DNA from 3 places in the Anoxybacillus sp. UARK-01 genome. Region 3 is predicted to be linked to each of the others. Evidence: riboswitches for the same ligand, from Rfam matches in the RefSeq annotation. Region 3 holds a riboswitch; each other region holds the start of a gene.
The links. Region 3 has a riboswitch for S-adenosylmethionine ahead of B6A27_RS05270 (bifunctional homocysteine S-methyltransferase/methylenetetrahydrofolate reductase). Riboswitches for the same ligand answer to the same signal wherever they lie in the genome.
Positions count from the first base shown of each region.

Region 1: linked by a shared signal. The riboswitch ahead of metK (methionine adenosyltransferase) and the one ahead of B6A27_RS05270 (bifunctional homocysteine S-methyltransferase/methylenetetrahydrofolate reductase) in region 3 are both predicted to bind S-adenosylmethionine.
Region 2: linked by a shared signal. The riboswitch ahead of mtnK (S-methyl-5-thioribose kinase) and the one ahead of B6A27_RS05270 (bifunctional homocysteine S-methyltransferase/methylenetetrahydrofolate reductase) in region 3 are both predicted to bind S-adenosylmethionine.

Region 1 covers NZ_NASY01000042.1:39,549-49,900, forward strand. Annotated here, with positions in the region: gene B6A27_RS09935 (ABC transporter substrate-binding protein) at 1-106, opposite strand, end outside; gene B6A27_RS09940 (alpha/beta hydrolase family protein) at 201-989, shown strand; gene B6A27_RS09945 (DUF2584 domain-containing protein) at 1,031-1,273, shown strand; gene B6A27_RS09955 (NADH dehydrogenase subunit 5) at 1,780-3,276, shown strand; gene B6A27_RS09960 (DUF2309 domain-containing protein) at 3,269-5,884, shown strand; gene pckA (phosphoenolpyruvate carboxykinase (ATP)) at 6,097-7,683, opposite strand; SAM riboswitch class I at 7,904-8,019, shown strand; gene metK (methionine adenosyltransferase) at 8,182-9,390, shown strand; gene asnB (asparagine synthase (glutamine-hydrolyzing)) at 9,576-10,352, shown strand, end outside.
Region 2 covers NZ_NASY01000057.1:16,291-26,642, forward strand. Annotated here, with positions in the region: gene B6A27_RS17795 (PAS domain-containing sensor histidine kinase) at 1-1,921, shown strand, start outside; gene B6A27_RS17800 (methylated-DNA--[protein]-cysteine S-methyltransferase) at 1,896-2,393, shown strand; gene B6A27_RS17805 (chemotaxis protein CheX) at 2,428-2,883, opposite strand; gene B6A27_RS17810 (ABC transporter permease) at 2,969-3,976, opposite strand; gene B6A27_RS17815 (sugar ABC transporter ATP-binding protein) at 3,924-5,471, opposite strand; gene B6A27_RS17820 (sugar ABC transporter substrate-binding protein) at 5,468-6,619, opposite strand; gene mtnA (S-methyl-5-thioribose-1-phosphate isomerase) at 6,616-7,677, opposite strand; gene mtnK (S-methyl-5-thioribose kinase) at 7,695-8,888, opposite strand; SAM riboswitch class I at 8,980-9,087, opposite strand; gene B6A27_RS17835 (carbon-nitrogen family hydrolase) at 9,177-9,992, opposite strand; gene B6A27_RS17840 (pyridoxal phosphate-dependent aminotransferase) at 10,088-10,352, shown strand, end outside.
Region 3 covers NZ_NASY01000031.1:160,258-170,609, reverse strand. Annotated here, with positions in the region: gene B6A27_RS05285 (BMP family lipoprotein) at 1-316, opposite strand, end outside; gene B6A27_RS05280 (CvfB family protein) at 420-1,286, opposite strand; gene B6A27_RS05275 (YajQ family cyclic di-GMP-binding protein) at 1,371-1,862, shown strand; SAM riboswitch class I at 2,092-2,195, shown strand; gene B6A27_RS05270 (bifunctional homocysteine S-methyltransferase/methylenetetrahydrofolate reductase) at 2,270-4,123, shown strand; gene metH (methionine synthase) at 4,116-7,523, shown strand; gene B6A27_RS05260 (SDR family oxidoreductase) at 7,754-8,617, shown strand; gene B6A27_RS18600 (hypothetical protein) at 8,864-9,001, opposite strand; gene B6A27_RS05255 (LacI family DNA-binding transcriptional regulator) at 8,998-10,026, opposite strand; gene B6A27_RS05250 (glycoside hydrolase family 31 protein) at 10,051-10,352, opposite strand, start outside.

The DNA of each region.
Region 1 (10,352 bases), on a different contig from region 3:
CGCGAACTTTTTGTACAGAAGGCTGATCCTGCTTTTCGCAGGCTGCCGAGATGACGAAGCTAATGGTGAAAAATGAAATCAGCGCGGTGCGCAGCCATTTTTTCATTGTTATAAACCTCCTTAGTAATAGATGTTAAATATGTACCTTATCGTATGCTGTCGGAAAAAATGTGTGAATGCCTATGGAAAGGAAGAAAGACATGGATGGACAGATCATAGAGAAACATCGATTTCCATCACCTAATCCGCATATCGATGTATTCTTAATTACCTATTTATCGCAAGGATTGCAAGTAAAAGGATTTTTAGCGATACCGAAAGCTAAAGGGACTTATGATGGCTTCCTTTATCTTCGCGGCGGAATGAAAAATGTTGGGAAGGTGCGTCTTTCCCGAATTACGCAATTTGCAGCTGAGGGATTTGTCGTCATGGCTCCTTTTTATCGCGGCAATCAGGGTGGGGAAGGAAATGAAGATTTTGTTGGAGAAGATCGCTATGATGCGTTAAGTGCTTTTCGGGTGCTACAAAACCTCCCGCAGGTAGATAGCAGACGCATTCACGTGTTCGGTTTTTCTCGCGGAGGAGCTATGGCCCTCCATACAGCTATCTTAGAAAATCAAATTTGTTCAGTTGTTGTTTGGGGAGGAGTTTCCGATGTGATGTTGACGTATTGGGAGCGGCTTGACTTGCGAAAAATGATGAAGCGGGTCATTGGCGGAACGCCGACAAAATATCCGGAGCGCTATCGTTGGCGAACACCGCTTTATAGCATTGATCGCATCAAAGCGCCTGTGCTGATTATTCATGGCGAAAAAGATCACAACGTCTCGATAGAACATGCTTATCGGCTTGAAAAGCGGCTAAAAGAACTAGAAAAGCCTGTGACGGCTTGGTATTTCCCTGACTTCACACATTATTTTCCACCAAAGGACAATCGGGAAACGGTTCATCGTTTAGCGGAATGGATGAAACAGCAGGGACGGTCATGATACTATAAATAAAGAACGAAGAGGAAAGGATGTAGATATAAATGGGGATGCCATTAGAATTGCAAACATTGATTGTGACAAAGGGAAAAGAACAGCGAATTGAAGATAATTTGTTTGTGCTTGAAAAGGAAGGATACCGCCTTTATCCAATCGATATCCCCCTTGAAGTAAAGCGGACGTTGCAAAGCGAAGCAAGCGGACAAGCAGTAGTTAAAAAGCTAGAACTGGCGAATAACCGAACGATTATCACATATGAACTCATCTCGCTTCATTCGACCAACTAGCATTTTCTAGATGGATCTGGAGCCCTCTGCCTCCCAATGAAATCGCGAATGGATCAAAAACGATTTTGCCTCGGAGCAAAATCGTTTTTGTTGATAAGCGCTTGGCTTGCATCTTTTCGTTGTATTTATTACGATCATGAGTCATATAAAAAATAAAGGATGCAAAGTTGACAAAATTGTTGTATAATGATAATAACTTTTTTATAGTAAATATCATAATATTTGTATATTCTTCCATGCAGGGAGTTCTTCAAAAAGCAGGGTGGCGTTCACCTCGGCTTGTTGGAGGAAACCCAATCATGGAAAAGCAGGGACGGGAGATCTTCTACGATCTGGAAATCACATAGATGGAATGAAGATAAACCGGCTATGATTCATTGATAGACAGAAGGGCAGCCTTTTGCTGAAAAAGGCGCCTCTGTCCAATGGCATAGTCGGTTTTTTCTTTTCTTTCCAACGTCATTAATAAGCACCATGCACGGAGGAGAAGGAGAGGGGGAAACGGATTGTTATTTATATGGAGTTGGTTTATTTCAGTAGGAATCGTATTTGTCAGCGGTGCCCTATGTCTATATTCGCGTATTCCGGAGCGTTACGTATACATTCATACCCGTTTATTGCTGCTGCCGGCGGCCGCGGCGCTTATCGGATGGATCGGAGCGGGATCAGGGACGGAAGTTGGAGCATGGAGATTCGATGGAATTAGTTGGCTTATGGCCTTCTATATTTCTTTACTCAGTTGGATCATTCAAACGTTTTCGCTGCGCTATTTGCATGGCGATCGCGCATACCGGCATTATTTTTGGCTGTTAACATGGACTGCTGGAGCGGCATCGGTCATATGGAGCAGCAATGATTTGCGCGTAATGGCCATTTGTTGGGGACTGCCATTCGTTGGTCTTGCCGTGTTGACATGGTTAAAAAGGGAATGGGCGCCGTCACGCGCGGCTGCGATGCAAATGGGAATCATGTTTTTGGCAAGTTGGCTGGCAGTGGCGGTGTTGGCTGTATGGATATGGACTGTGACGGGGAAATGGAGCATGTCGGCCGCTTTATTAGCGGATCAATTGGCAGAGATAAGCTTTTGGGGAAGAATAGCAATGAACGGATTATTGCTATTGGCTGCGCTGATTCCGGCGGGACAATGGCCGTTTCATCGCTGGTTGCTTGAGTCTGCAGTGACTCCGACTCCTGTATCAGCGGTGATGCATGCAGGACTCGTTAATGCTGGCGGCCTGCTGTTGGCGCGCTTTTCCCCACTATTTAACATGCCAGCGGCGCATGAGGCGCTATTTATTATCGCCTTTCTATCTATTTTGCTCGGTACAGGTATTAGCTTTGTCCACGTCGATTATAAGAGGCAGTTAGTCGCTTCAACGATGGCGCAAATGGGAGTGATGTTCGTTCAATGTGCTTTAGGCGCTTACGGGGCAGCTGTGGTTCATCTGATTTTGCATGGATTGTTCAAAGCGACATTGTTCTTGCAATCAGGATCTGTTGTACCGCGTCCTGAACGCATTGTGCGTGTGAAAGGAGGCGGATCCTGGTGGGGAGGCGCTTTAATAGGATTAGCAGTGGGGATGGCGTTTTGGATTGCTTCTCCTTCAGAGCCGACTCGGCTTTTCAGCGCATTGCTTCTTGGAGCATCGATGATGATAGCCTGGGGACGTCTTGCCGATTTTCGTGAAGGGCGCTGGCTTGGGTTGGTGACGGTGGTCATGCTAGCATTAGCTTCTGAAGAAGTAAGACATTTCTTGACGGAGTTTGTGCAAGCTGCGTTACCATCTGGAAGCGCACCGCCGTCTGCGCTCGAATGGCTGGCATTTGTATTGTTTGCTTCTGCTGCTATCGTTACTTTCTGGATTGTTCGGCATCGTTCATCTCTATTGTTTGTCCGATTCTATATGTGGCTTGTTCATTTTGGGGAGCCGCGCCTATCAACTGTTGAACCACACCCGCACTATTTGAGCATTTATGTGAAGGAGGGAGCTAGTGATGAGTAAACAGGCCATTTCGCTTGAACGTCCCCGCAAGCAGGCAACACGAAAAGCGGTGTCTGGCATAGAGCGCCCAATCGCTAAGATAGTCGAGAAGGCAAGCGAAGTCATTGCTCCGCTTTGGCCTATCTCTACTTTCATTGCCCGTCATCCGTGGATGGAACTTGAATATTTACCATTTTCAGAAGTGGCCGAACGATTTCAACGCATGCCTGGCATCCATCTATATCCGACGATGGCATCCTTTCGTGCAGCGCTTGAAAAAGGCGAAATTGATCTCTCATTTTTGGAGAGAAAGCTGCATCGCTGGCTTGATGCACAGAATCTTTCAGTGCCTCGCCATGAAGCAGAACGATTATGCCGCGCCTTTCTTTGGAATGATGAGGTACCAGCGGAATGGTTGGCTTCCTCTGAATGGAATCAGTTGCCGACAGCTACTTCTTGGCGGAACGCGGTTATTCAGCCGTTAAGTGCGCATAATAGCAAGCAAAAACAACGTCTTGATCAGCAAATGATAAAATGGTGCAAATTGTTTTTAGATGAAGGACAGGCGGCGTGGGGGCTGCCATTTCGAGAGCTTGGATTGTTTGGCGCCTGGCGCCAGCTGGTCGGGCATGATCCGGCGTTGACGAAAGATGAACGGCAACGGCTTTTTGACTGGCCGAGTGCTCCAGAGCTGGCGTTGCAGCGCGTCTTGTCTGAATTGAACGTAGATGAAGAGACAGCGGTCAACTATCTTGAAGCCCACCTTCTGGCTTTGCCGGGATGGGCTGGCATGTTGCTCTGGCGTTCTAAACAAACGGGTCAAGATACCGCCTTACTCGTCGATTATTTGGCCATTCGTCTTTCGCTAGAATGGGCATTGATGGCTCCGGATTTGCCATTGGATCCTAGCATGGACGATGATGTTGCTGATGATTGGCGTCAGCTATTGGTTGCGTGGCTACATTGGGGAGGTATGACAGCAGCTAAATGGCAGCAACTGAAAGCAGAGGAACAATGCGCCCGCCTAGCGTTTGCCGACCGCTTTTGGCGCTTGGAGCGATACCGCCTTTGGCTTGAGGCATGGGAAGAAACGTATGAAGAACAGTTAAAGACAACGATTCGATCTTCTTGTTCTGCAGATGAGCAGAAACCTGCTGCCCAGTTTCTTTTTTGCATTGACGTTCGTTCAGAAGTGTTTCGCCGTCATCTTGAAGAAGCCGGACCATTTGAAACGTATGGATGTGCTGGATTTTTTGGCATTCCGATCAAGACGCGTGAACTGGATAGCCATCATACTCACCCATCATGTCCGGCCATCGTCCAACCGCAGCAGGAGATTTGTGAAGTGGCTGCTGTACCGGAAAGCATGACGGATTATCGACGCCGTCGCAATATGTTCCGGTTTGCCGGACAAATATTTAAGAAAGTAAAGCAAAATTTGCTAGCGAGTTTATTATTGCCCGAAATGAGCGGATCTTGGCTTGGATTGCATACTCTTATGCGCAGCGCCGCTCCTGAGAAGGCAGGTCATTTGTTCCGAAAGATAGAAGAGACGATGGAGAAAAAGCCGTCAACAGCGCTGGTGCTCGAACGGCAAGAGAAATCAGAAGCATCAGATCTGCCCATCGGATTTTCAACGGAGGAAAAAATTCAATACGTTCAGCAGCTGCTTCACAGTATAGGACTGACTTCATCGTTTGCGCCATTGGTGATCGTATGCGGCCATGAAAGCGCAACAGTGAATAATCCGTATGCTTCTTCGCTCGATTGCGGTGCATGTGGCGGAGCAGCGGGAGCATTTAATGCCCGAGTGTTTGCCGCTCTTGGCAATTTGCCAGAAGTACGCGAGGGACTTGCGCAACGCGGTATCGTCATTCCAGATGAAACCGTATTTGTGGCTGCAGAGCATGTGACAACGATCGATGAACTGCGCTGGATTGAAATTCCGGTGTTATCAGAATCAGCACAGCAGGCGTTCCACTTAGTAGAAAGCGTGCTTCCTAAAGTAAGCCGGAATGCGAATGAGGAGCGGTGTGCAAAATTGCCGTCCATTGGAAAAAGACCAAATGATGCGGTAGCGGAGGTACAGCGTCGGGCTGTTGACTGGAGTGAAATTCGCCCGGAATGGGGGCTTGCGGGAAATGCCGCGTTTGTAATTGGCAGCCGTAGCCGAACAAAGCATTGCCATCTCGATGGAAGAGTATTTTTACACAGCTACGATTGGCGACAAGATCCTACTGGTGAGCTTCTCTCGGGCATTATCAGCGGACCGGCTACAGTAGGACAATGGATTAATTTGCAATATTACGCATCGACCGTTGCCCCTCACTATTACGGAAGCGGCAGCAAAACGACGCAGACGGTCACTTCCGGGATTGGAGTGATGCAAGGCAACGCCAGCGATTTGCTTACTGGGCTGCCTTGGCAGTCCGTAGCCGCTTCGGATCAGGAGTTATTTCATTCGCCGCTTCGATTGCTTGTTGTCATTGAAGCGCCGCGTTACTATATTGAGCGTTTGCTCACCGAGCACTTGCCTTTTTCTCAAAAAGTGAAAAATGGCTGGCTCCGTCTCGCATCGATTGATCCCGATAGCGGGGAATGGGTGTCGTGGGGACGCTCCCTATTTTAAAAGATCTGGAAAAGCCGCTTAGTCCAAGTGATTGGCTAAGCGGCTTTCCATATAATCAGGACCAAAATGGGTGAAGAGGAATTTTAACACATGGACCGAGAAGTCTTCTCCCTCTTAACGAAATGGAGGTGGGAGAGGTTTATGCAAGTTTTAGGGTTGCTACATGTACAAAAAAAGGGGGGATCTACACGACGGAAGATGCCCCCTAAATATTAAGCAATTGGTCCGCCAAGCTTTTCAATGCTTGGATCGACATTCGTAAATTTTTTGAAGTTTTCACGGAATTTTGCGGCAAGATCTTTTGCTTTTTGCTCGTATGCTTCTTGATCAGCCCACGTATTTTTTGGAAGCAATACTTCATCAGGCACTCCAGGAACATGCGCCGGAATTTGTAACCCAAAAATTGGATCTTGTACCGTTTCGACGTTGTTCAACTCGCCTTCAAGGGCTGCTTGCACCATTGCTCGCGTATATTGCAGTTTCATGCGGCTGCCGACTCCGTATTCCCCACCGGTCCAGCCTGTATTCACTAAAAACACTTGTACTTGATGCTCGTCGATTTTTTTGCCGAGCATTTCTGCATAACGTGTTGCTGGAAGCGGTAGGAACGGAGCTCCAAAGCAAGTCGAGAACGTTGCTTGCGGTGACGTAATGCCGCGTTCTGTGCCAGCCAATTTGCTTGTATAGCCGCTCAAGAAATGATACATCGCTTGTTCTTTTGTAAGCTTGCTGATTGGCGGTAAAACGCCGAATGCGTCAGCTGTCAAGAACACGATAGTTGCCGGATGGCCAGCGACGCTTGGATCAACAATATTGTCGATCGATTGAATCGGATACGCTGCGCGCGTATTTTCGGTCAACGTTGCGTTGTCGTAGTCAGGAGTGCGTGTGTTTTCATCTAGAACGACGTTTTCCAGTACAGCGCCAAAGCGGATCGCATCAAAGATTTGCGGCTCTTTTTCACGTGAAAGATTGATGCATTTTGCATAGCAGCCGCCCTCAATGTTAAACACTCCGCTATTGGACCAGCCATGTTCATCGTCTCCAATTAAACGGCGCTTCGGATCGGCAGAAAGCGTCGTTTTTCCGGTTCCTGATAATCCGAAAAATAGTGCGACATCTCCTTCTGGACCGACGTTTGCCGAGCAGTGCATTGGTAAAATGTTTTGCTCTGGAAGAAGGAAATTCATCACAGAGAAAATGGATTTTTTAATTTCTCCCGCATATTCAGTACCGCCAATGAGCACGATGCGGCGTTCAAACGAAATGATAATAAACGTTTCTGATTTTGTTCCATCGACAGCTGGATCCGCTTTGAAGTTTGGTGCGGAAATGACTGTGAACTGTGCATCGTGTGTTTCCAGCTCTTCCTGTGTCGGACGGATAAAAAGCTGATGTGCGAATAAATTGTGCCAAGCAAATTCATTGATAACCTGAATAGGCAGGCGATAGGCCGGATCAGCTCCAGCGAAGCCTTTGAATACGAATATCTCATCTTTTTGCATTAAATAGTCGATGACTTTATGATATAATTGATCAAAGACTTCTTCGGAAATCGGTTGATTAACTGTGCCCCAATCGATTTTTTCTTTTGTGGAGGCTTCCGCTACAATATATTTATCTTTTGGTGAACGTCCCGTATATTTTCCAGTTGTAGTGGCAACCGCGCCAGTCGCTGTCAGCATTCCTTCTTTGCGCTCAAGAACTTTTTCTACTAGTTGAGAAACAGACAAATTTTGCTGTATGTTTTGCCGTTGGAGCAGTATATTCAACTTATTGGTAACATCAACAATGCTCATCTACAAAACCTACCTTTTTGTAAAGTTATAAACCTGAAATTAGTATAACACATTTAAATAATTAGTCCATACTATTTAACGTAATTTTTCACGTTTATTTTTTGTCTATTTTGTTGCAAATACATATGGAGAAAATTACCCTGTGCAACATGAAAAAATTTTGCCGAATCATGTTGACTTTTTTTTGTTGATTAAGCTATGATAACATATTGAACGGTTACTCTTATCCCGAGTTGGTGGAGGGACAGGCCCAATGAAACCCAGCAACCGTCACAACAATTATACATGTGAAATGGTGCTAACCTGTGGCAAGGCATAGCCCTTGAACGATAAGAGTGAAAGGCGCGATATGAAAGCAAATCACCTTTCCTCGATATCGAAGGAAAGGTTTTTTCGTTTATATAAGCGGGGGAATGAGTGCCGTATCAATTTTTCAGTGATCAGAGGCGCAAAAGGCGGCGTCTCTCAAACATGAACATAAGAGGAGGAAAACAACGAATGTCAGCCAAACGCCGTTTATTCACTTCTGAATCTGTTACAGAAGGCCATCCTGATAAAATTTGCGACCAAATTTCCGACGCGATTTTAGATGCGATTTTAGCAAAAGATCCAAATGCCCGCGTAGCATGCGAAACAAGCGTAACAACGGGTCTTGTATTAGTGAGCGGAGAAATTACGACATCCACATATGTGGATATTCCGAAAATCGTTCGCGATACGGTTCGCGAAATTGGTTATACTCGTGCGAAATTTGGCTTTGATGCTGATACATGCGCAGTATTGACATCGATCGACGAGCAATCACCTGATATTGCCATGGGTGTTGACCAGGCATTAGAGGCGCGTGAAGGTCAGATGACTGACGAAGAAATCGAAGCGATTGGCGCGGGCGACCAAGGATTGATGTTTGGATTTGCTTGCAATGAAACAAAAGAGCTTATGCCTCTGCCGATTTCGCTGGCGCACAAATTAGCTCGCCGTCTCTCAGAAGTGCGCAAAGAAGATATTTTGCCGTATTTGCGTCCAGATGGCAAAACGCAAGTAACAGTGGAATACGATGAAAATGGCAAGCCGGTACGCATCGACACGATTGTTGTTTCGACACAGCATCATCCAGAAATTACGCAGGAGCAAATCGTGCGCAATATTAAAGAACATGTGATTCAACCAGTTGTTCCAGCGGAATTAATCGACGAAAATACAAAATACTTTATCAATCCAACAGGTCGTTTTGTGATCGGCGGTCCACAGGGAGACGCTGGATTAACAGGCCGTAAAATCATTGTTGACACATATGGAGGCTATGCTCGCCACGGCGGTGGCGCGTTTTCAGGAAAAGATCCGACAAAGGTTGACCGTTCGGCAGCCTATGCTGCGCGTTATGTCGCTAAAAATATTGTCGCTGCTGGCCTTGCTGAAAAATGCGAAGTGCAGCTAGCCTATGCAATCGGCGTGGCAAAACCAGTGTCCATCGCCATTGATACATTTGGCACAGGAAAGGTATCTGAAGACATTTTAATTGAAGTGGTGCGCAATAACTTTGATCTTCGTCCTGCTGGCATTATTAAAATGCTTGATTTGCGCCGTCCGATTTACAAACAAACGGCGGCCTATGGTCACTTTGGCCGCGCGGATGTGGATCTTCCATGGGAGCGCACAGACAAAGCGGAAGCGTTAAAAGAGCAGGCTCTTGCATTGGCGAAGTGATAAGGCATCAAAAGAGAGTTACATGAATATGTAGCTCTCTTTCTCTTTTCTGTTTGATTTGCAACGAATGTTGATAAGGTTCGACTAATTTATTGTAATCAATGGTTAAAATAAATGTAACGTTCCAAATGTCCAAATCTGTGGTATAATTTTCGAGTTGAATATAAAGAAGTAGGTGAAACGGCATGTGCGGTTTTATAGGTTGTGTCCATGATCATCCAAAAACACTTGATGAACAATGGAAAAAAACGTTTGAAGAAATGAATGACATGATTACTCATCGCGGTCCTGACGATGATGGATATTTTTTTGATGAACATGTTCATTTCGGCTTTAGACGTCTCAGCATTATCGATTTAGAAGCTGGTCATCAGCCGTTATCGTATGAAAACGAAAAATATTGGATTATTTTTAACGGTGAAATTTACAACTATATTGAACTGCGTGATGAATTATTGCAAAAAGGATATCCATTTGCGACCCACTCCGATACAGAAGTCATTATTGCTTTATATAGCCATGAAAAAGAAAAAGCGGTCGAAAAGCTGCGCGGCATGTTTGCCTTTGTCATTTGGGACAAGGAAGAAAAATCGGTTTTTGCCGCTCGGGATCCTTTTGGAATCAAGCCATTCTTCTATATGGAAGAGGAAGACCGCACCTTTTTTGCATCGGAGAAAAAAAGCATTTTGCATGCGATAGAAAATGATTTACTTGACTATGAAGCATTGCAGCACTACTTAACATTTCAATATGTCCCTGAACCGATGACGATGTCTGCCGGAATCCGCAAGCTGGAGCCTGGCCACTATATCAAAAAGAAAGTTGGCGAACCATTGACGATCCATCGCTACTGGAAAGCGAACTTTCAGCCCGTTGTTCAATCTGAAGATGAGCTTGTAAAAGAAATTCGCGAGGTATTATTTGATTCGGTGAAGGTGCATATGCGCAGCGATGTGCCTGTC
Region 2 (10,352 bases), on a different contig from region 3:
GCTGATTAAGCTAGCGAACGGGAAGATCAAGCACATTGAATTTTCGATGAAAAAAGATGCATTCAACCACTTTGATTTAGCCATTATGCGTGATATTTCGGCGCGAAAAGCGCTGGAACGAGAACGAATCATCAACGAGTTTTTATTTAAGGATGTATTTAATCGCGCAGTAGACAGCATTATCATTTTCGATGAATTCGGGCGGTTTATTGATGTAAACCCCGCTTTTTGCATGAGCTTAAATTTAGAAAAAGCCAAGCTGCTGAATTTGTCCTTCCAGCAATTCGTTGCACCAGAATGCAAAGACGATTTTGTTCAGCTTTTAGTTGAACTAAAAGAAAAAGGAACGGCGAAGGGAGAACTGTCGTTTATCCGGTTTGACGGAACGGTCAAAATGTTTGAATTAACCATGACATCAAATGTATATAGCGGATTTTATATGGCGATTATGCGCGATGTCACGGAAAAGAAAAATATGGAGATTAAGCTCCAAAAAAGCGAAGAGCGATTCCGTGCGATGTTTGAACAAGCGCATGAGGCGATTTTAATTTGGAATGACTATGGACACATTGTCAATGCCAATCCTGCTGCAAGCCGAACGTTCGAGCTGCCGCTCAATTTGCTCACAAGAAGAAATTTGCTTGATTTTATTGACTATCGCGACGAAAAGGCACACCATGTGTTTGAGCTTTTCCGAAAAACGGGCGAAATTCGTGATGAACTAACCTTTCATATGCCGAATGGAGAGGATAAGCAGCTTGAGTTTACGATGAAGCAGGGAGTTATTGACGGCTTCCATTTGGCTATTTTCCGCAACGTCACCGAAAGACGCAAAATGGAAAAAGAACTGCAGGAGAGCGAACAAAAATTTCGCAGCATTTTTGATCACTCGATGAATGGCATTCTGCTTTGGGGAGAGGGGTATCGTATTTTGGATGCGAACCCAATCGCTTGCGAAATTTTTCAAGCAACAAAGCAGCAATTAATTCATGAGCCGTTTGTCCACTGGGTCCCGGAAAAAGAGCAGAAGGTGTTTTATAAATTGATTAAGCAGTGCGAGCAATTTGGCAAAGCTTATGCGGAAATGACGCTGTTAACAAATAAGGGAGAGCAACGAACAGTTGAAATTTCATTAAAAAGGGAAATTATTCCTAATGTTGGTATGATGATGCTGCGGGATGTGACTGAGAGAAAAGAACTGGAGTGGCAGCTTCGTAAATCAGATACGCTTAATGTGGTGGGTGAGCTGGCAGCAGGAATTGCTCATGAGATTCGTAATCCGATGACAGCATTAAAAGGATTTATTCAGTTGTTGCAAGGCAGCATTAGCGAAGATTACTCCATGTACTTTGATGTGATTATGTCTGAGTTAAAGAGAATTGAGTCCATTATTACCGAGTTTCTTGTGCTCGCAAAACCGCAAGCCATTCAATACCAGCAAAATGATGTTTGCAAAATTATGAAAGATACAATTGATTTAATTAGCGCTCAGGCGATGATGCATAATGTGCAAATTATCCCTGACTTTGCCGAAGATTTGCCGTATATTTACTGCGAGCCGAATCAGCTTAAGCAAGTATTTATCAATATCTTAAAAAATGCCATTGAAGTGATGCCAAAAGGCGGAGAAATACAGGTGGGCATTCAAAGAGTGGATCGCCAATCGATTCGCGTTTCCGTCAAGGATCAAGGCTGCGGTATTCCTCAGGACAAAATAAAAAAGCTGGGTGAACCGTTTTATACGACTAAAGAACGTGGAACTGGACTCGGGCTGATGGTTAGCTATAAAATTATTGAGGAGCATCAAGGAAAAATTGATGTGGAAAGCGAAGTGGGGACAGGCACGACTTTCCATATTACGTTGCCGATTGAAAGAACAGAAAAAGAGGGAGATCATGAAGCTAGAATACAATGTTTATAGCTCCAAAGAGCTAGGAGATTTGTATATTGTTTCAGACGGGGAAGCCATTGTGAAAATCGAGCTATTTGCTGACGACTGGGAAGAATTGAGCAGCAACTATGAAATGGTGAAAAGTGATTCTGAGTTGCTGCAAACGGCACTTGAACAAATGGATGAATATTTCCGAGGAAAGCGGAAAAGATTTCAGCTTCCATTGAAATGGAAGGGTACACCGTTTCAAGAAAAGGTATGGCAAGCGCTTTGCGAGATTCCATATGGCGAAACGGTAAGCTATAGCGAGATTGCTGAGAAAATTGGAAATCCGAAAGCGGTAAGGGCGGTCGGCCAGGCGAACCGTTCTAATGAGCTTGCCATTGTGGTTCCGTGTCACCGCGTCATTGGCAAGAATCGCTCATTAACCGGCTATGCGGGAAGTCGAACAGATATAAAAGAAAAGCTGTTAAACTTAGAGCAAAGCTATGCTAGAGAATAAAAAAACTAGAAGCAAAAATCGCTTCTAGTTTTTTTTATTCATGATGGAGAGTGACAATCATATTTAATGTTCCTTTTTCTACAATATTGACAGGAACAACAATCGCTTTTTGAAACCCTTTTACATTCGCTTCTCCTACAAGCAAAGTGGGAGGAGTGATGTCCATCATCATTTGCTGGCTCGATGCATGTGTCGCCAATTGACCAGCGATCATGTTTCCTAACTCGCATGTAAATGATTCGAGCATTTCTCCCTCTAGCATCATTCCATACATAAGTTGACTGATTTGCGCAAAAAGATCATTCGTTCCTGCGATGACTAACTGCCCATGAATTTGTCCAGTCATTCCAATCAGCACGGATAAAGATGAGCGGATTGAACTAGCATGGTATAAAGCCGGTTTTTCAATCTCAATCCCCGCTGGAATTACCGTTTTGATCGAATGAATGGCACTGTTTAATAAATGAGTAAGAGTTGTTGCTGTCGTCATCCGCTTGTTCCCCCGTTCATAAGACAAATGCGCTAGTAATTTTATCATATCACAAAATTTCATATAAGCCGATGGGGAAACATTCCTATTTCTTTTGGAGATGTGAGAGCGCTAACGCCCCTACTAAAATCGCTCCCTTAATAATATCTTGGGCATAGTATGGGACATTCATCATGGTTAAACCGTTTAAAAGTACACCAATTAAAATGGATCCGAATAAAGTGCCGATAACGTTTGGTTTCCCTGCGCCGAATACGGAAAAGCCGATATAGGCAGCGGCCACTCCGTCCATTAAAAAGGAGGCTCCGGCAGAAACTTGTCCGGTTCCGATTCGCGAGGCAAGGACGATACCGCCAAGTGCTGCGAAAAATCCGCTAATGACATATGCATATGTTCGATAGCGATTGACTGGAATTCCCGAAAGTCGGGCAGCTTCCCGATTTTCCCCTGTCATGTAGAATAAACGGCCAGGCTTTGTATAGGTCAGAAAGAAATGGGAAGCGGCAACAATGAATAACATGAGTAATACAGAGAATGGAATGCCGCCTACTTCTCCTTGGCCGATAAATAAAAAGGATGGAATAAACTTTCCCGGCGCCGTTCCTCCGTCTGGAAGGGGCATGTCATTGTAGATGGAAAACCCTTTTGTATAAGTGAGATGCACCCCATTGATGGCATACATGGTTGCCAGTGTTGCCAGAAGATCAGGGAGCTTTAGTTTGACAATGAGCAACGAATTTAATAGGCCCACTGCTATTCCTAATAAAAGCGGAACGAGAAGAGTGACCAAAATTTCTTGTCGATATAAAACGAGAGAAGCTGCACTCGCGATTGTGGCGAGACTGACCGTTGAACCGACGGATAAATCAAAGCCGTCGACAATAAGAGAAAATGTAATGCCAATGGCTACGAGTGTTACAATCGAAATGGACCGCAAAATATCACTAAAATTTTCATACGTCAAAAAACGATCAAGCGTAATGCTGAAATAAGCAATGACAACTAGAATGGCAAGCAATGTTCCGTGTTTATATAGAAAATTAAGAGGAGATCGCTTTACGGTTGAAAGCGTTGTTGTTTGTACTTGTGCCATTTTCTTCGCCACCTCCGCTGCTGTAATAGATCAGTTGTTCATATGTTGCTTCCTCTGCTGTAAAACGCTGTACAAGCTGTCCATCAACCATGACATAGATTGTATCAGCGATATCGAGCAGCTCTTGAAATTCATTTGTTAAATATAGAACGGCTTTCCCTTGCTCGGCCAGGGAGCGAATAATCGCAAATACCTCTGCTTTTGCGCTCACATCAATGCCTTTTGTTGGTTCATCAAAAATAAAAACCTCGCCGCCTGTTTGTAGCCATTTGCCAATGACAATTTTTTGCTGATTGCCGCCGCTTAGTTGCTTGACGATGGCTTGCTGGGAGGAAGGCTGGATATGGAGTGTATCGATGAGCTGCTGAGCCCTTTCTTTCTCCTGTTTTCTAGAAATCCATTGCCATTTTGCTAGTGATGATAGTAAACGGACAGTTAAATTGGTGCGAGTCGTTTCGCTCATAAAGAGTCCTTGCTTTCGCCGTTCTTCAGGAATAAAGCACATGCCGGCAGCAATCGCTTCTTTTGGTGAAGAAAACGTATGACGCTTTCCATGAATCAACCATTCCCCGGTTGTTTTCGTATGGGCAAATAGGCTTTCGGCTAGCTCTGTTTTTCCTGCCCCCACCAATCCGGCAATTCCGACAATTTCCCCTTTGCGAATTTGCAGATCAATCATCGTGTTTGTTTTCGGAATTTGCAATTGCTTGACTTCAAAAAGGATGTCCTCGCCGTATGTGCGTCGCTCTCTTTCTTTTCGTTGCTGAGTCCGTCCAACCATATGATAAATCATCTCTTCGATTGACAGCTGGGCAGCATCACCTTGATGGACGACGGAACCATCGCGCAGGATGGTTACCTGATCGCAAATTTCCTTCACCTCTTTGAGCTTATGAGAAATATAGATAAAGGAAACGCCTTGATTTTTTAATTGTTTCATAATCGAAAAAAGGCGTTTTGTTTCTACCTCGCTTAAGGCGGCTGTCGGTTCATCCAGAATAATGTAACGGGCAGAAGAGAAAAGCACTTTCGCTAGTACAATAAGCTGTTTTTCATGCAGCGTACACTCGTGAATCCGTTTATCAAGCGGAAGCGATAGCCCGATTTGCTGCAGTACTTGGGCTGCCCGCTGCTTTTGCTTTTTCCATGAAAGGAATGGATGGCGGGCGGCATGGACCAAATCATCAGCCACAATATTTTCATAGACTGTTAAAAAGGGGAATAGCGCTGTGTCGACTTCTTGAACCACTAAGCCAATGCCGGCCTTCTTGGCGGCCGCCGGATTTGGAAAGTTGACGTCTGTGCCGTCGATCGTGATAGTTCCCTCATTGGGTTGAAGATCTCCAGCTAAAATTTTCATTAATGTACTTTTTCCGGCTCCATTCATTCCTAAAAGGGCGTGAACTTCCCCTTTCTTTACATGGAAATTCACGCCATTTAATACGGTCACGCGATCGAACGATTTATAAATATTGTTCATGAAAAGCCCGCTCATTTTGTTTTCCCCTGTTCTTCTAATGTTTTCATCCATGGAGAGAGAGCGACGTTGGATTGACCCCAGCCAGTAATGTATTGATGCAGATCTCCCATTGTTACTTGCTGATTAGGCAAGTCTGTCTTTTTCACCAGATGTGGCTCGAGAGAATAAATACTTGGCGTTTTCTCACCTGCAATTTTTTGATAAGCAAACCGTACTTGGACTCGGCCGACTTCGGCAGGGTCAGTCGCGGTTGTTGCTACCCATGGGCTGTCTGGCTGCTGAATCATTTGCAAATCTTCATCGCTTAAATCAATGCCGTATACTTTGATTTCGGTACGGCCCGCCTGTTGAATGGCTCGTGTGGCTCCTTTCGCAAATTCGTCCCATGTAGCGAATACAGCATCGATATCGCCTTTGTTCGGATATTTTTTCAAAATCGCTTCCATTTGCGTTTGTGTGTCTAATGCTGTATTAGAGCTGGCATTGCCGAATTTAGCAATTTCTTTAATGCTTGGATACCGTTTTTTAAATGCGTCATAAATGACATAACGCCGTTCCATTGGTGTAAAACCACCGACCCAGATGGTAACAATTTTTCCTTCGCCATTTAAATCTTCTGCTAATGTTTTTAATGTTTTCCAAGCAAGGCTATAGTCATCTTGGTCAATGACGGTTACGCCGGGAATATTTAAGTCGTTGTCAAAAGCGACGACAGGAATGCCTTTGGCCACCGCTTTTTCAACCGGCCCTTTTAATGCGTCGGCTCGTCCGTGGTCCAAAAGGATGGCATCGACATTTTGCGTGATCGCGGTTTCTACATATGAAGCCATTTTCGTTAAATCGTTATCAGCATTGTAAACTTGTACTTCTCCGCCAAATTTCTGCACTTGATCTTTTACGCCAGCAATATATTGAGAGGAGAAGGTACCGATCGAAAATTGCATAATGGCCGCAATTTTAATGGGTTTTTTTAATTGATTTGGAATAGCGGCCTGCTCAGCGGAAGCGGATTCATTGGCTGTATTGTTCGTCGCCTTCTGTTCCGTGTTTTCTTGTTTAGCCGCTGGTTTAGAGCTTACAGCATCTTGTTCATTGGTGCAGCCTCCGAGCATGATGCCGAATAACAATAGGATTGCCAACAAAAATGTGTGTCGTTTTTTCATCGCTTGATTTCCTCCTTAAACAAAGCTGTCAGCACGCTTTCATAATGGCCGCTTATGATTCCTTTTTCAGTAATAATGGCTGTAATCAGCTCGTGAGGCGTCACATCAAAAGCAGGATTGTATACTTTTACTCCAAGAGGAGCGATTCGTGTTCCTGCCAGCTCGGTTATTTCTTCAGACGGACGCTCTTCAATCGGAATATCTGCCCCTGTCTTAGTCGATAAATCAATAGTGGACAGGGGAGCCGCTACATAAAAAGGAATGTTGAATGCTTTAGCGAGCAATGCCAAGCCAAATGTACCGATTTTATTGGCGGTATCTCCGTTTGCGGCAATGCGGTCAGCACCGACGATGACAGCTGTGATGTCTTTTGTCTTTATAGTTTGTGCTGCCATATTATCAGTGATCAGCGTTACATCAACGCCTGCTTGCATGAGCTCCCATGTCGTCAGCCGCGCGCCTTGCAAAATGGGTCTTGTTTCGCAAGCATAGACATGCAGACGAATTCCGCGTTCTTTTGCCAAATAAAAGGGAGCAAGCGCGGTACCATATCGAGCAGTAGCGATTGATCCAGCGTTGCAGATGGTTAAAATGCGATCTCCCTCTTGAAAAAGAGAAAGGGCATGTTCACCGATGGAGCGGCATGTGTTCTCATCCTCGCTTTGAATACGGATTGCCTCATGAACCAATGCTTTTTTGGCATCGGCGACAGACGAAACGTTCGCAATGCTGGCCATCAAGCGGTCGAGCGCCCAAAATAAATTGACGGCTGTCGGTCTGGCACTTGCCAAATAATCACGATCCTTTTTCAGAAGGTTGCGAAAATCTTCGGGAGAATTCGTTTGATAGCTGTGTGCCGCTAAAGCAAGACCGTATGCAGCTGTGATGCCAATCGCTGGAGCACCGCGAACCTTCAATGTGGCAATTGCATCCCACACAGATTGAATATCTTTTAATTCTAAATATTCAGTCTCATTCGGAAGCTTTTGCTGATTTAAAATGGTCAAATGTGTGTGATTCCATTCAACAGAACGCGGAATGGAGAGCAATGAATCCATATTCTTCTTCCTTTCGTTTAATGAGTGGCAGCAAATGTTTGAAAGAACAAAGAGCGTATTTGTTGCACTTCATGGATCGTCTGGCGATGTAAAATCAGTTGTCGCCCGAGCTGAAGGGCAAGCTGCTTGGCATGGATGCGCGTAGGTTGATCTTCGATTCCGTCAAGATCGGCGACATGGGCTAAGCCGATCGTGCGCCGGATGATTTCACAACCAGCAAAACCGACCGCATCGATGAGCGTTTGCTGCAACACGTCTTGCAACAATCCTTCAGTTTTTGCATACGGTTCTACATTATGCTGTTCCCAAAGGGCAGCAAACGTGTGCGTAAATACATTCCATGTTTTTTCGATGTGAGCCAATAGTGGCTCATGTTCTGAACGGGACAACGCATTTAGGAGTAAATTGGCAAAAAATTGGCCGATATCAAACCCGAATGGGCCGTAAAACGCAAACTCAGGATCAATGACTTTTGTTTCTGTGTCGCTTGCAAAAATGCTTCCAGTATGTAAATCCCCATGAATGAGCGCATCGGCTTCCGTTAAAAATTTCCGCTTGAGTTTTGCTACTTCAAGATGAAGCGCATCGTCATTCCAAAGAGCCTCTACGTCACGGCGCAACTCCTCTTCAAAATTATTCGTTTCATGGTCGAAAAACGGATCAGTAAAGACGAGATCTTCGGTAATTTTACATAACTCTGGATTGATGAAATTTTGTTGCAGCTGTTTTTTCTGCTGCTGGTTCATGCCAAAGTCCGATGTGTAAAATAACGTTTTAGCGATAAACTCTCCAATGTGCTGGGAAAGAAGCGGATATGTTTTTCCAGCAATGAATCCTTTTCGAGCAATTTGCAGATGCGATAAATCCTCCATCACGGTAATCGCCAACGACTCATCCGAATAGTATACCTTTGGCACGTATTGCGGAACGTAGTCGGCAAACGTGCGCAACGCATGGCTTTCAATGACAGCCCGCTTAAGCGTAAGCGGCCAGCTTTCACCGACGACTTTTGCATATGGTAGCGCTTGTTTAATAATGACTCCTTTCTTTGTTTGGGGATCAAATACATGGAACACAAGATTTAAGTTACCATCGCCAATTTCTTGGCAAATGAATGGTGTTCCTTCCGGAAATAAGCCTAATCGAGCAGCGAGTGCAACCGCTCCTGATTCCGTTAAAGGCTCGTAGACGGATTGTTTAGAATGTGTCATCATTTGTACCCTCCTTATCATTCACTCAATCAATGAAACAATGAAAAAACCTCTTTCGCTTTTCGAAAGAGGTTTGAAGTCGGCTTCTCCCCTCTTATCTCTCAGCGTGTTGCTGCAAGAATTAGCACCGTGCTTAACGTTGGTTAAGTCGGTTGCCGGGCTTCATCGGGCTCGTCCCTCCACCTGCTCTTGATAAGAGTTTGTTCGGTTTTATTCGAATGTTTTTAACAATGCAAAACTTTTTTCAATTCGCTTGATTCGAATCATACATTCGATTTGCCAGTTTTGTCAACTGTTTTTTTGAAAATTTTTTTCGGCCGAAATATAGTGCTCAGGTCGGCGGTCTTGGAAAATAGGAATTTGCTTGCGAACTTCTTTCACTTTTGACAGCTGGATTTCGGCCATAAGAGAGCATGGATTTTCATCGGCTTCGGCGAGGATGACTCCCCATGGATCAATGACAAGTGAATGGCCGGCAAATTGATTGTTCGGATCTTTTCCAGCACGATTGCAGGCGATTACATAGCATTGATTTTCAATCGCGCGCGCTTGCAAAAGGGTTCGCCAATGTTCAAGGCGGGGCTGTGGCCATTCGGCGACCACAAACAATAACTCTGCGCCTTGGATTGTATGGGCGCGAATCCATTCAGGGAAGCGAATGTCATAGCAAATGACTCCCGCGCACAACGTTTGCTCCAAGGTAAATAAGCCGCTCGATTCACCGGATTGTAAATACAAATGCTCATCCATGAGCTGAAAGAGATGGAGTTTGCTGTATTCTCCTACAATGTCGCCGTCTCGATTGACAATGTACATGGTATTGGTGATGCCGGCAGCGGTTTTTTTGGCAATGGAGCCAGCAACAATACAGACGTTGTGCAGGCGTGCGAGCTTGCTAATAAACGATTTGGTATCAGCGCCATTCTCATCAGCAATGTCGTCAAGGCGTGCGAGATCGTATCCGGTTGTCCATAGTTCAGGAAGGACGATGACGTCAACAGAGCTTTGACAAACTTTTTCGATCTCTTGTTGAACGCGGCGTTTATTTTCCGCAGGATTTCCGAAAGCAATATCGAGCTGAAGACAAGCAATTTTTAATGTCATAATCATTCACCCCAAAAAAATGTCTTTACAATTTAATTTTTACGATATATGATGTTTGACTAGAATTTCAAGAATTTTTTGAGTAGGTGAAGCAATTGAAATCATTTGTCCAATCCGAGTTGTTGCAAAGTCTTCCGAAGCAGTTTTTTGCTTCGCTTGTCGACAAAGTAGGAAAAGTGGTGGCTCAAGGACATGATGTAATTAATCTTGGTCAAGGAAATCCTGATCAACCGACGCCTCCGCATATCGTAGAAGCGCTGCAAAAAGCGGCGGCTAATCCAAAATACCATAAGTATTCTCCGTTTCGTGGCTATTCGTTTTTAAAAGAGGCGGTGGCTGCTTTCTATCAGCGCGAATATG
Region 3 (10,352 bases):
TTTCCAAATCCTCTTGCACCATGAATCCGAGGCCGATGACGATATCATTTCCCTCTTCGACCAATTCTTTTAGCCCTTGTTCATACGTTTTCGTATCCTGCAATTCGCGATAATCGAACACAATGCCAAGCTCGTTGCGCGCTTTCATCAATCCATTGAAAGCAGAATCACTAAACGATTGATCTCCAAGTCCGACGTCAGACAACATAATACCGACTTTTACTCTTTCTTTTGTTGTGGCCGTTTCCTGCGCTGAACATCCTGAAAAAAGGCACACGACCACCATCATAACAATGATAAGACGTAGTTGCTTCATCGATTTATCCCCTTATGCTGTAATCTATCCACTATTTTTATCGGCGATATAGGGGCATCTTTTTAGCCCTGCACAAAAAAAGCGGAGTATTGTACCCCCGCTTCTATTCTTCCTTATGCTTGATATAAGTCCAGCCATTTTCTTGATAAATCCGATCTTCTTTCATAAGCCGTCCCAATGCTCTTTTAAACGCGGCTTTACTCATTTGAAAGCGCGCTTGAATATCCTCTGCATTGCTTTTATCATGATAGGGCATGGCCCCTCCTCTGCTTTCAAGGTAACGATAAATCATTCCTGCATCTTCGTCGATGCTTTCGTGCTTGCGCGGCAGCAGCGACACATTCATTGTACCGTCTTCTTTGACAGCGATGACACGCCCTTCGACTACTTCGCCAAGACGCGGTTCTCTCCTGCGTTGAGATTCGTGGATAAAACCGATATAACCCACATCTGAGATCATAGACGCTCCAGCTTTGATCACACGATATATGCGACCGCGCACATTTTGATTAAAGACGGACTCCGAAGCTTTCGTAGCAAGCTGCCGGATTGTTTCCTCATCCGCCAAGTTAGCCAACAAGCGCCCTTTCCGATCTGTTTTTAACGAACAATATAACTGATCCCCTCGCTGTGGCCATAGTGACAAAAGAGGAGGCAAATCATCGCTAGACACAAGCACATCTTTTGATATGCCAATGTCAACAAAAACACCGAGCTTTGGAACAACATCAACCACCTCCACCCAATGATATGTATCCTTTGTTATTTTGGGTGATTTCATTGTAGCGCTCAACCGTCCTTGATGGTCGTGATATAAAAAGACATGGACCTCTTCTCCGATTGCAAGTGGACGGTCTATCTCCGTTTGATGAAGCAGCACTTCTTCCTGACCGCTCGCTAAAAACCAGCCAAACGGAACCTCCCGCTTTACGGTTAATGTTCTTATTTCTCCTGGTATAAGTTGTTTCATGGATGCATCTTCCTTTTTATTGTTTATCATGCTACATTTTACTATAATAAAAACAAAATGACCAAATTTTACTGGAGGTAATATATGTCGAAAGAAAGCTCATTTGATATCGTATCCAAAGTAGATTTATCTGAAGTTACTAACGCCATTCATATCGCCATGAAGGAGATTCAAAACCGCTACGATTTCAAGGGAAGCAAAAGTGACATTTCCTTAGAAAAAGACGAACTGATCCTCGTTTCCGACGATGAATTCAAACTTGAGCAATTGAAAGATGTATTAATCGGCAAACTGATTAAGCGCGGGGTCTCTATCAAAAATATTCAATACGGAAAAATAGAACCAGCCTCAGGAGGAACGGTCCGTCAACGTGCCAGCCTTGTTCAAGGAATTGACAAAGATCATGCGAAAAAAATTAATACGATTATTAAAAACACAGGCTTAAAAGTAAAAAGCCAAGTTCAAGAAGATCAAATCCGCGTCAGCGGCAAAAGCAAAGATGATCTGCAAAAAGTGATCACAGCGATCCGTGAAGCTGATTTGCCGATTGATGTACAATTTGTCAACTATCGATAGGGGTTTGTGCGCTTCGTCTTAACAGCCTAATTCGGAGGAATTAGGCTGTTTTTATAACCAAAATGCGAACTATAGATTTCCTGGCGTAAGTCCACAAACTTTGCCTGATCGTCGCCTTTTGAGCGCTGATCCGTTCCATCTAAAAAATAATCAAAATTTGCAGTTGAATATTTTCTAAAAATTATTTAAATTATAAATAACGCATTGATTGAAAATTGCATACTCATTTTTCTTATCAAGAGAGAGGGAGGGACTGGCCCTGTGAACTCTCAGCAACCTGACTGTATGTCAAGGTGCTAATTCCAGACAGGCTTGATGCTTGGAAGATAAGAAGGAGCAACCCAAAGTCTTCTTCTTATTTTTAGAAGGCTTTTTTTATTTTTTAAGAAGACGAAGGAGTGATACGCATGGGATTTTTAGAAGAATTGCAGAAACGAATCATCATCGCCGATGGGGCGATGGGAACTTTATTATACTCCCATGGAATTGACCGATGTTTTGAAGAATTGAATCTCTCCAAACCAGAAGATATTATCCATATTCATGAAGCTTATCTTGACGCTGGCGCAGAAGTCATTCAAACCAATACATATGGCGCAAACTATATGAAGCTAGCACGCTATGGATTGGAGGACGATGTAAAAGAAATCAACCGCGCAGCTGTAAAGCTAGCGAAACAAGCGGCCTCAGGCCGTGCCTATGTTCTTGGAACCATCGGCGGTCTTCGCACATTCAAGAAAAGCGCCATCACTCTTGAAGAAGTGAAACGGACGTTTCGGGAGCAGTTGTACGTGCTTTTGCACGAAGAAGTAGATGGAATTCTGCTTGAAACCTATTACGACTTAGAGGAGCTTCAAACGGTGCTCGCCATCGCCCGAAAAGAAACAACATTACCGATTATCGCCCATGTGACCCTTCACGGTGTTGGCGTGCTGCAAGACGGGACTCCGCTCAGCGATGCGCTTTCCCAATTGGAACAATTGGGGGCCGATGTAGTTGGATTAAACTGCCATCTTGGTCCGTATCATATGATTCGTTCTCTTGAAGCCGTGCCGCTTCCCAGCACCGCATTCCTTTCCGCTTATCCGAATGCTAGCCTTCCGGATTATCGCGACGGCCGCCTTGTTTATGAAACGAACGCCGAATATTTTAAGGAAACGGCTCTCTCCTTTCGCGAACAAGGCGTCCGCCTGATCGGCGGCTGCTGCGGAACGACGCCTAAACATATTGCGGCGATGGCACAAGCCTTGATTGATCGCACGCCAATTCAAACGAAACAAGTGAAACAGCAGCAAGCAACCATCTCGATTCCATCAGCAGAGCCAAAATCTGAACCGCCTTTAGAAAATATCGTAAAAAAACGTCGGTCGGTCCTTGTTGAATTAGATCCGCCGAAAAAGCTGGGCATCGGAAAATTTTTGGAAGGAGCGAAAGCGCTCAAAGAAACGAATATTGATGCCCTAACACTGGCTGATAATTCTTTAGCTACTCCGCGCATCAGCAATGTCGCGCTCGGAACCCTTATTAAGCAACAGCTAGGCATCCGTCCGCTGATCCACATTACATGCCGCGACCGCAATCTGATTGGTCTGCAATCTCATTTAATGGGATTGCATACACTTGGCATTACGGATGTACTTGCTGTCACCGGAGATCCATCCAAAATCGGCGAATTTCCTGGCGCAACATCTGTGTATGATTTGTCATCATTTGATTTAATTCAGCTGATTCGCCAATTTAATGAAGGGATTTCCTACTCCGGTCAGCCGCTTGGGCAAAAAACCAACTTCTCTATCGCTGCGGCCTTCAATCCGAATGTCCGTTATTTAGATAAAGCGGTGCAGCGGCTTGAGAAAAAGATTCAGTGCGGCGCCCACTACTTTATTTCGCAGCCGCTCTATTCCGAACAAAAAATCGAAGAGGTATACGAGGCAACGAAACATCTTGAAGCGCCGATTTATATCGGCATTATGCCGCTTACAAGCGCACGTAACGCCGACTTTCTGCATCACGAAGTACCGGGAATCACGTTATCGGACGATATTCGTTCCCGAATGGCGGCTTGCGCCCATGATCCGATTCAATCGTCGAGAGAAGGAATTGCCATCGCCAAATCGCTCATCGATGCGGCTTTTGATTTATTTCGCGGCATTTATTTAATTACGCCGTTTTTGCGCTATGAAATGACAGTCGAGCTCGTCCGCTATATTCAAGAAAAAGAACGTTCGATTTCAGAAAGGAAGGTACTTCATCATGGCTAGCCAACTGTATAATCAGCTGAAAAAGAAAATTTTAGTAATGGATGGAGCAATGGGAACGATGATTCAAAGCGCCGAGCTTACAGCTGCTGATTTTGGCGGCGAATCATACGAAGGATGCAATGAATATTTATCTGTGACCTCCCCTCACGTCATTGCACAGATTCACGAAGCCTATCTTGAAGCGGGAGCCGATATCATTGAAACCAATACGTTCGGTGCTACCAGCATGGTGTTAGACGAATATGGGCTCGGCCATATGGCGCTTGAATTAAATATAGAAGCAGCCAAGCTGGCTAAGCGGGCGGCTGAACGCCATTCCACTTCAAGCTGGCCGCGGTTTGTCGCCGGTTCGATGGGTCCAACAACGAAAACCCTTTCTGTTACCGGGGGGACAACATTTGCCCAACTTGTAGCCTCCTATGAAGAGCAAGCGCGCGGCCTATTAATCGGCGGCGTCGATCTTCTGCTTTTAGAAACGTGTCAAGATACACTTAACGTAAAAGCGGGTTTTATCGGCATTTCAAAAGCATTTCAAAAGATAGGAAAAATCGTTCCGCTTATGATATCTGGGACGATTGAACCGATGGGAACGACGCTGGCGGGACAAACGATTGAATCGTTTTTTATTTCCGTCCGCCATATGAAGCCATTTGCCATTGGGCTCAACTGTGCAACTGGGCCGGAGTTTATGACTGATCACTTGCGTTCTCTTTCTCAACTAGCCGATACAGCCGTCAGCTGTTATCCAAACGCCGGGCTCCCGGATGAAGAAGGGCATTATCACGAAACACCGGATATGTTAGCCAAAAAAATCCGCCGCTTTGCTGAGAAAGGCTGGCTCAATATCGTCGGCGGCTGCTGTGGCACAACGCCGTCTCATATTCGCGCTATCGCTGAAGCGGTTCGCGATGTCGCTCCGCGCACGATTCCAACCTCATTCTCCGTTCATGCTGTTTCAGGAATCGAGCCACTTATTTACGATGAAACAATGCGCCCGCTTTTTGTCGGCGAACGAACAAACGTCATCGGCTCTCGCAAATTTAAACGTTTGATTGCGGAAGGAAAATATGAAGAAGCAGCGGAAATTGCTCGAACGCAAGTAAAAAACGGCGCTCATGTCATCGATATCTGCCTTGCAGATCCGGATCGCGACGAAAAGGAAGATATGGAACAATTTATCCAGCAAGTCGTTCGAAAGGTAAAGGTGCCGCTCGTGATTGATTCAACGGATGAAAAAGTGATTGAGTGCGCCCTTTCCTATTCGCAAGGAAAAGCGATTATTAATTCCATTAACCTCGAAGACGGAGAGGAGCGTTTCGAAAAAATTGCTCCTTTCATTCATCGCTATGGAGCGGCCGTTGTTGTTGGCACGATTGATGAACAAGGAATGGCCATTGCCGCTGAACGAAAGCTTGAAATCGCTTTGCGTTCTTACGATTTGCTTGTCAATAAATACGGCATACCGCCACATGACATTATTTTTGATCCGCTCGTTTTTCCAGTCGGCACCGGCGACGAACAATATATTGGCGCCGCGAAAGAAACGATTGAGGGCATCCGACTCATTAAAGAACAGCTGCCACATTGTCCAACCATACTCGGTATCAGCAATGTCTCATTCGGATTGCCGCCAGTTGGCAGGGAAATTTTAAATTCTGTTTTCTTATATCATTGTACGCAAGCCGGCCTTGATTACGCGATTGTTAATACGGAAAAGCTTGAGCGCTTTGCTTCCATTCCAGCGGAGGAAGTGCAATTGGCTGAGGCGCTCCTCTTTCATACGAATGATGAAACTTTAAACACCTTTATTCAGTTTTACCGGGGCAAAACGAAAGAAACGAAAAAAACGAATACTCATTTATCGCTCGAGGAACGGCTCGCCTCCTATGTCGTCGAAGGAACAAAAGAGGGATTGCTTGAGGATTTAGAGTTGGCCTTGCAAACATATAACAACCCTCTCGATATTATCAATGGTCCGCTTATGACCGGTATGGATGAAGTAGGCCGGCTGTTCAATGACAACCAGCTCATTGTCGCTGAAGTCCTGCAAAGTGCTGAGGTGATGAAAGCAGCGGTCGCCTTTTTGGAGCCTTATATGGAAAAAACCGAAACCAGTCTAAAAGGAAAAGTGATGCTTGCTACCGTCAAAGGGGATGTGCATGACATCGGCAAAAATTTAGTGGACATTATTTTGAGCAACAACGGCTATCACGTAGTGGATCTAGGCATTAAAGTCACTTCCCAGCAGCTGATTGAAGCCATAAAAGCCGAAAAACCCGACATTATTGGCTTGTCGGGGCTGCTCGTCAAATCAGCCCAACAAATGGTGCTAACCGCTCAAGATTTAAAACAAGCCGGCATTTCCTTGCCTATTCTTGTCGGTGGAGCAGCATTATCGCGAAAATTTACCGAAAATAAAATCGCTCCAGAGTACGACGGAATCGTGCTTTATGCAAAAGACGCCATGGACGGTCTCTCCCTTGCCAACCGCCTGCAGCAAAACGAGGTTGAATATAAACGAAAGGAACAAAGCTTTACGGTATCAGCGTCATCATCGCAAACGGCTACCCTTGTTCGGTCCAATGTATCCATCCATGTTCCAGTATATGTTCCGGCAGATCTAGAGCGTCATGTCCTAAAAGATATCCCGCTCGCCCATATTGAGCCGTATATGAACTGGCAAATGCTGCTCGGACATCACCTTGGCTTGAAAGGAAAAGTGAAAAAGTTATTAGCGGAACAAAATGAAAAAGCTGTTTTTCTCAAACAATTGATAGAGGATCTTCTCTCTGCCGCCAAACAGCAACAGTGGTTAAAGCCAGCGGCTGTCTATCAATTTTTTCCCGCTCAAAGCGATGGAAACCGTATTTATATTTACTCGCCGAAAGATGAAAAAACCATGATCGAAACATTCGAGTTTCCGCGGCAGCGCCAGTCACCTTATCTTTGTTTGGCTGATTATATCAAGCCGGTGGAAAGCGGGCAGCTTGATTATGTAGGATTATTTGCCGTGACCGCTGGAACAGGCATCCGTGAGCTAGCGCAAGAATGGAAAAAAAGCGGCGAATTTTTAAAAAGCCATGCAATTCAAGCGCTGGCGCTTGAAGTAGCAGAAGGGCTGGCTGAACGGATCCATCAAGTCATGCGCGACCGTTGGGGATTTCCAGACGATCCTGATTTCACAATGGAGGAACGGTTCGCCGCCAAATATCAAGGACAACGCTTTTCTTTTGGCTATCCGGCATGCCCAAACCTAGAAGACCAAGAAAAACTGTTCCATCTTTTGCATCCGGAAGAGATTGGAATTGATTTAACGGAGGAATTTATGATGGAACCCGAAGCCTCTGTATCTGCCATCGTTTTTGCTCATCCAGAAGCGAAATACTTTAATGTATTGTAAAAAAGCTGGCGAATGCCAGCTTTTTTGTTTCGTCTGATCGAATGTCACCAGTCACGTCCTTCTTTTATCATCATTTTTTCAGGGATGCCTCACTTCCGGGATAAATGTTGATCCATCAAGCTGTATGTATACAGTAAAATAATGGATAAACAGCTTTCGTGATATTTTCGCTTGATTCTCCCATACTAAACAATGACTGAACATGATGGTATAAGGGAGGAATGATCAAGATGGTCACAAAGCAGCAAATGACCTTGCCGCCACAGCATCAATACCAGCAGCCGGGATTACAATCCGTGATGCAGCCCGAGCCCGTCTCCGAGGATCCTGCCTATCGAGGAAGCGGCAAGCTTCAAGGAAAGATCGCCTTAATTAGCGGCGGAGACAGCGGAATCGGCCGAGCGGTTGCCATTTATTTTGCGAAAGAGGGCGCGGATGTCGCCATTATTTATTTGAATGAACACCAAGATGCAGAAGAAACCAAGCGGCAAGTTGAAGAAGAGGGGCGCCAATGCCTGTTGATTGCCGGAGATGTGGGAGATGAGCATTTTTGTATCGAAGCTGTCAAGCAAGTCATCGCTGCATTTGGAAAGCTAGATATTCTTGTCAATAACGCAGCTGAACAACATCCTCAAGACAGCCTGCTGCACATCACCTCAGAGCAGCTAGAAAAAACGTTTCGCACGAATGTGTTTGGCTACTTTTATTTAGCGAAAGCGGCACTTCCTTATTTAAAAGAAGGCAGCTCCATTATTAACACCTCATCCATTACAGCTTATGAGGGCAACGAGCAGCTGCTCGATTATTCGGCAACAAAAGGAGCGATCGCGACATTTACACGCTCGTTAGCTAAATCTTTGGTACAAAAAGGAATTCGCGTCAACGGTGTCGCCCCCGGACCGATTTGGACGCCCCTCATTCCATCAACCTTTTCCAGCGAGCAAGTAGCTGCATTCGGTTCGAATACGCCGATGAAACGACCTGGACAGCCTGAGGAAGTAGCGCCAAGCTATGTGTTTCTCGCCAGCGATGACGCCTCCTATATAACAGGGCAAATGATTCATGTGAATGGCGGAAAAATCGTGAACGGGTAAATGTAATGAAATTGAACATTTATTGTTAATTTTATTTACAGTAAACTTGATTTATCATGTATAATCCAATTATGATTATTACGTACAGTGTTTGCTATCAGCCTTTTGCACAAACCAAAAGGTGACCCCTCTCTTCCCTTTGATAGACTTGCAACGATATGTTGCAAGTTTTTTGTTTATATACGAATCACCCATTCTTCTTATGAGCAAAAAAGCGCCTGAATTTTGGCCGCTCGCAAGCCTCTCTTATTCGATTTTCGTCTTCGCTTGACTGCGTTCCTTGTCGGCCGAGCGCAAGCCAGCCTGGTGCGGAAACAAAGAATGCTTGACAATGATGGCCGACAAAGCCGAAATGGACTTTGTCGGCCATCTAACGTTTTTCATTTCATTTGATCGTCATCGCAGGAAAATCGTTTCATAAGCTGGTGCGGAATAATAATTCGCTTGACCGGCTCATTTGGATTCGCAATTTTTTCGATCAAACTTTTCGCTGCTTCATATCCAAGCTGAAAAATATGAATATCGACTGATGTTAATGGAGGACGTGAGAGCTCCGCTAACAGCGTATTATTAAAGCTGACAATGGATATATCCTCAGGAACGCGAACGTTCATCTCGTCCAACGTATTCAAAACCCCAAGCGCCATCAAATCATCCGCCACCACTAACGCTGTCGGCGGTTCACGTAACGACAGCAGCTCTTTCATCGCTTCTTGTCCGCCTTCTTTTAAAAATTCTTCATGCATAATATACTCTTGGCGGTACGGCAGCCCGGCTTCTTTAAGCGCCGCTTCATATCCTAGCAGCCGATCGACTGTCACTAAATAGCTGATATTGCCGCCGACAAATGCTATTCGCTTATGCCCAAGCTCAACTAAATATTGAGTCGCTTCTTTTGCCGCGCGATAGTTATCATTATCGACATGAGTAATTTGTTCTGCCATCTGGTGAGGCTTTCCAATGACAACAAATGGGAAGCGGTTCTTCTGCAAATATTTCATCAGTTTATCATTCGTTCTAGAGTAAAGCAAAATAACACCGTCAACCCGCCGCCCCTGCAGCATTTCGATCACACCTTCATAAATCTCGCTTTCCTTTTCGCCTGTCGACATTTGCAAAGCATATTTTTTCTCATGTGCTGCTTTGCTAATTCCGCGAATCACCTCAGGAAAAAACGGATTTTGCAGCGCTTGGTCAGTTGAGCTCGGCATCACGATTCCAATCACCTGCGACGATTGATTCGCCAGGCTCCGGGCAATAAAATTGGGATGATAGCCAAGCTCTTTCATCGCTTCTCGCACTTTTCTCTTTGTTTTTTCACTAATGCGCGGACTATCTGCAATGACTCTTGAAACAGTGGAGGGAGCCACATTCGCTCGTTTTGCAACATCTTTAATGGTGACGTTCATTTCACATCCCTCCTTCTCCATCCCTCAATTGTGGTCGATCCATAAGATGTTCTGCTTATCATCCCATCTACCATGTTGCTCGTTTCCATCGACGATCACAGTCGTCTGTGCCGTTCCTCCATGAATCGCAAATGACAGCTTCCAGTCTGGCCGGTACTCCCCTTCCGTTTTCGTGTCAATCCGAACAATATTCTCATCATACCTTATATCCAAATGCAAACGGAAATAAATTCCTTTCTCATAAGCAAACGTTTGTCCATCATCATCATATATCGTATATGCGGTTTTTCCATCACACTTTTTATATAAGCGCACGATGCGCTGTT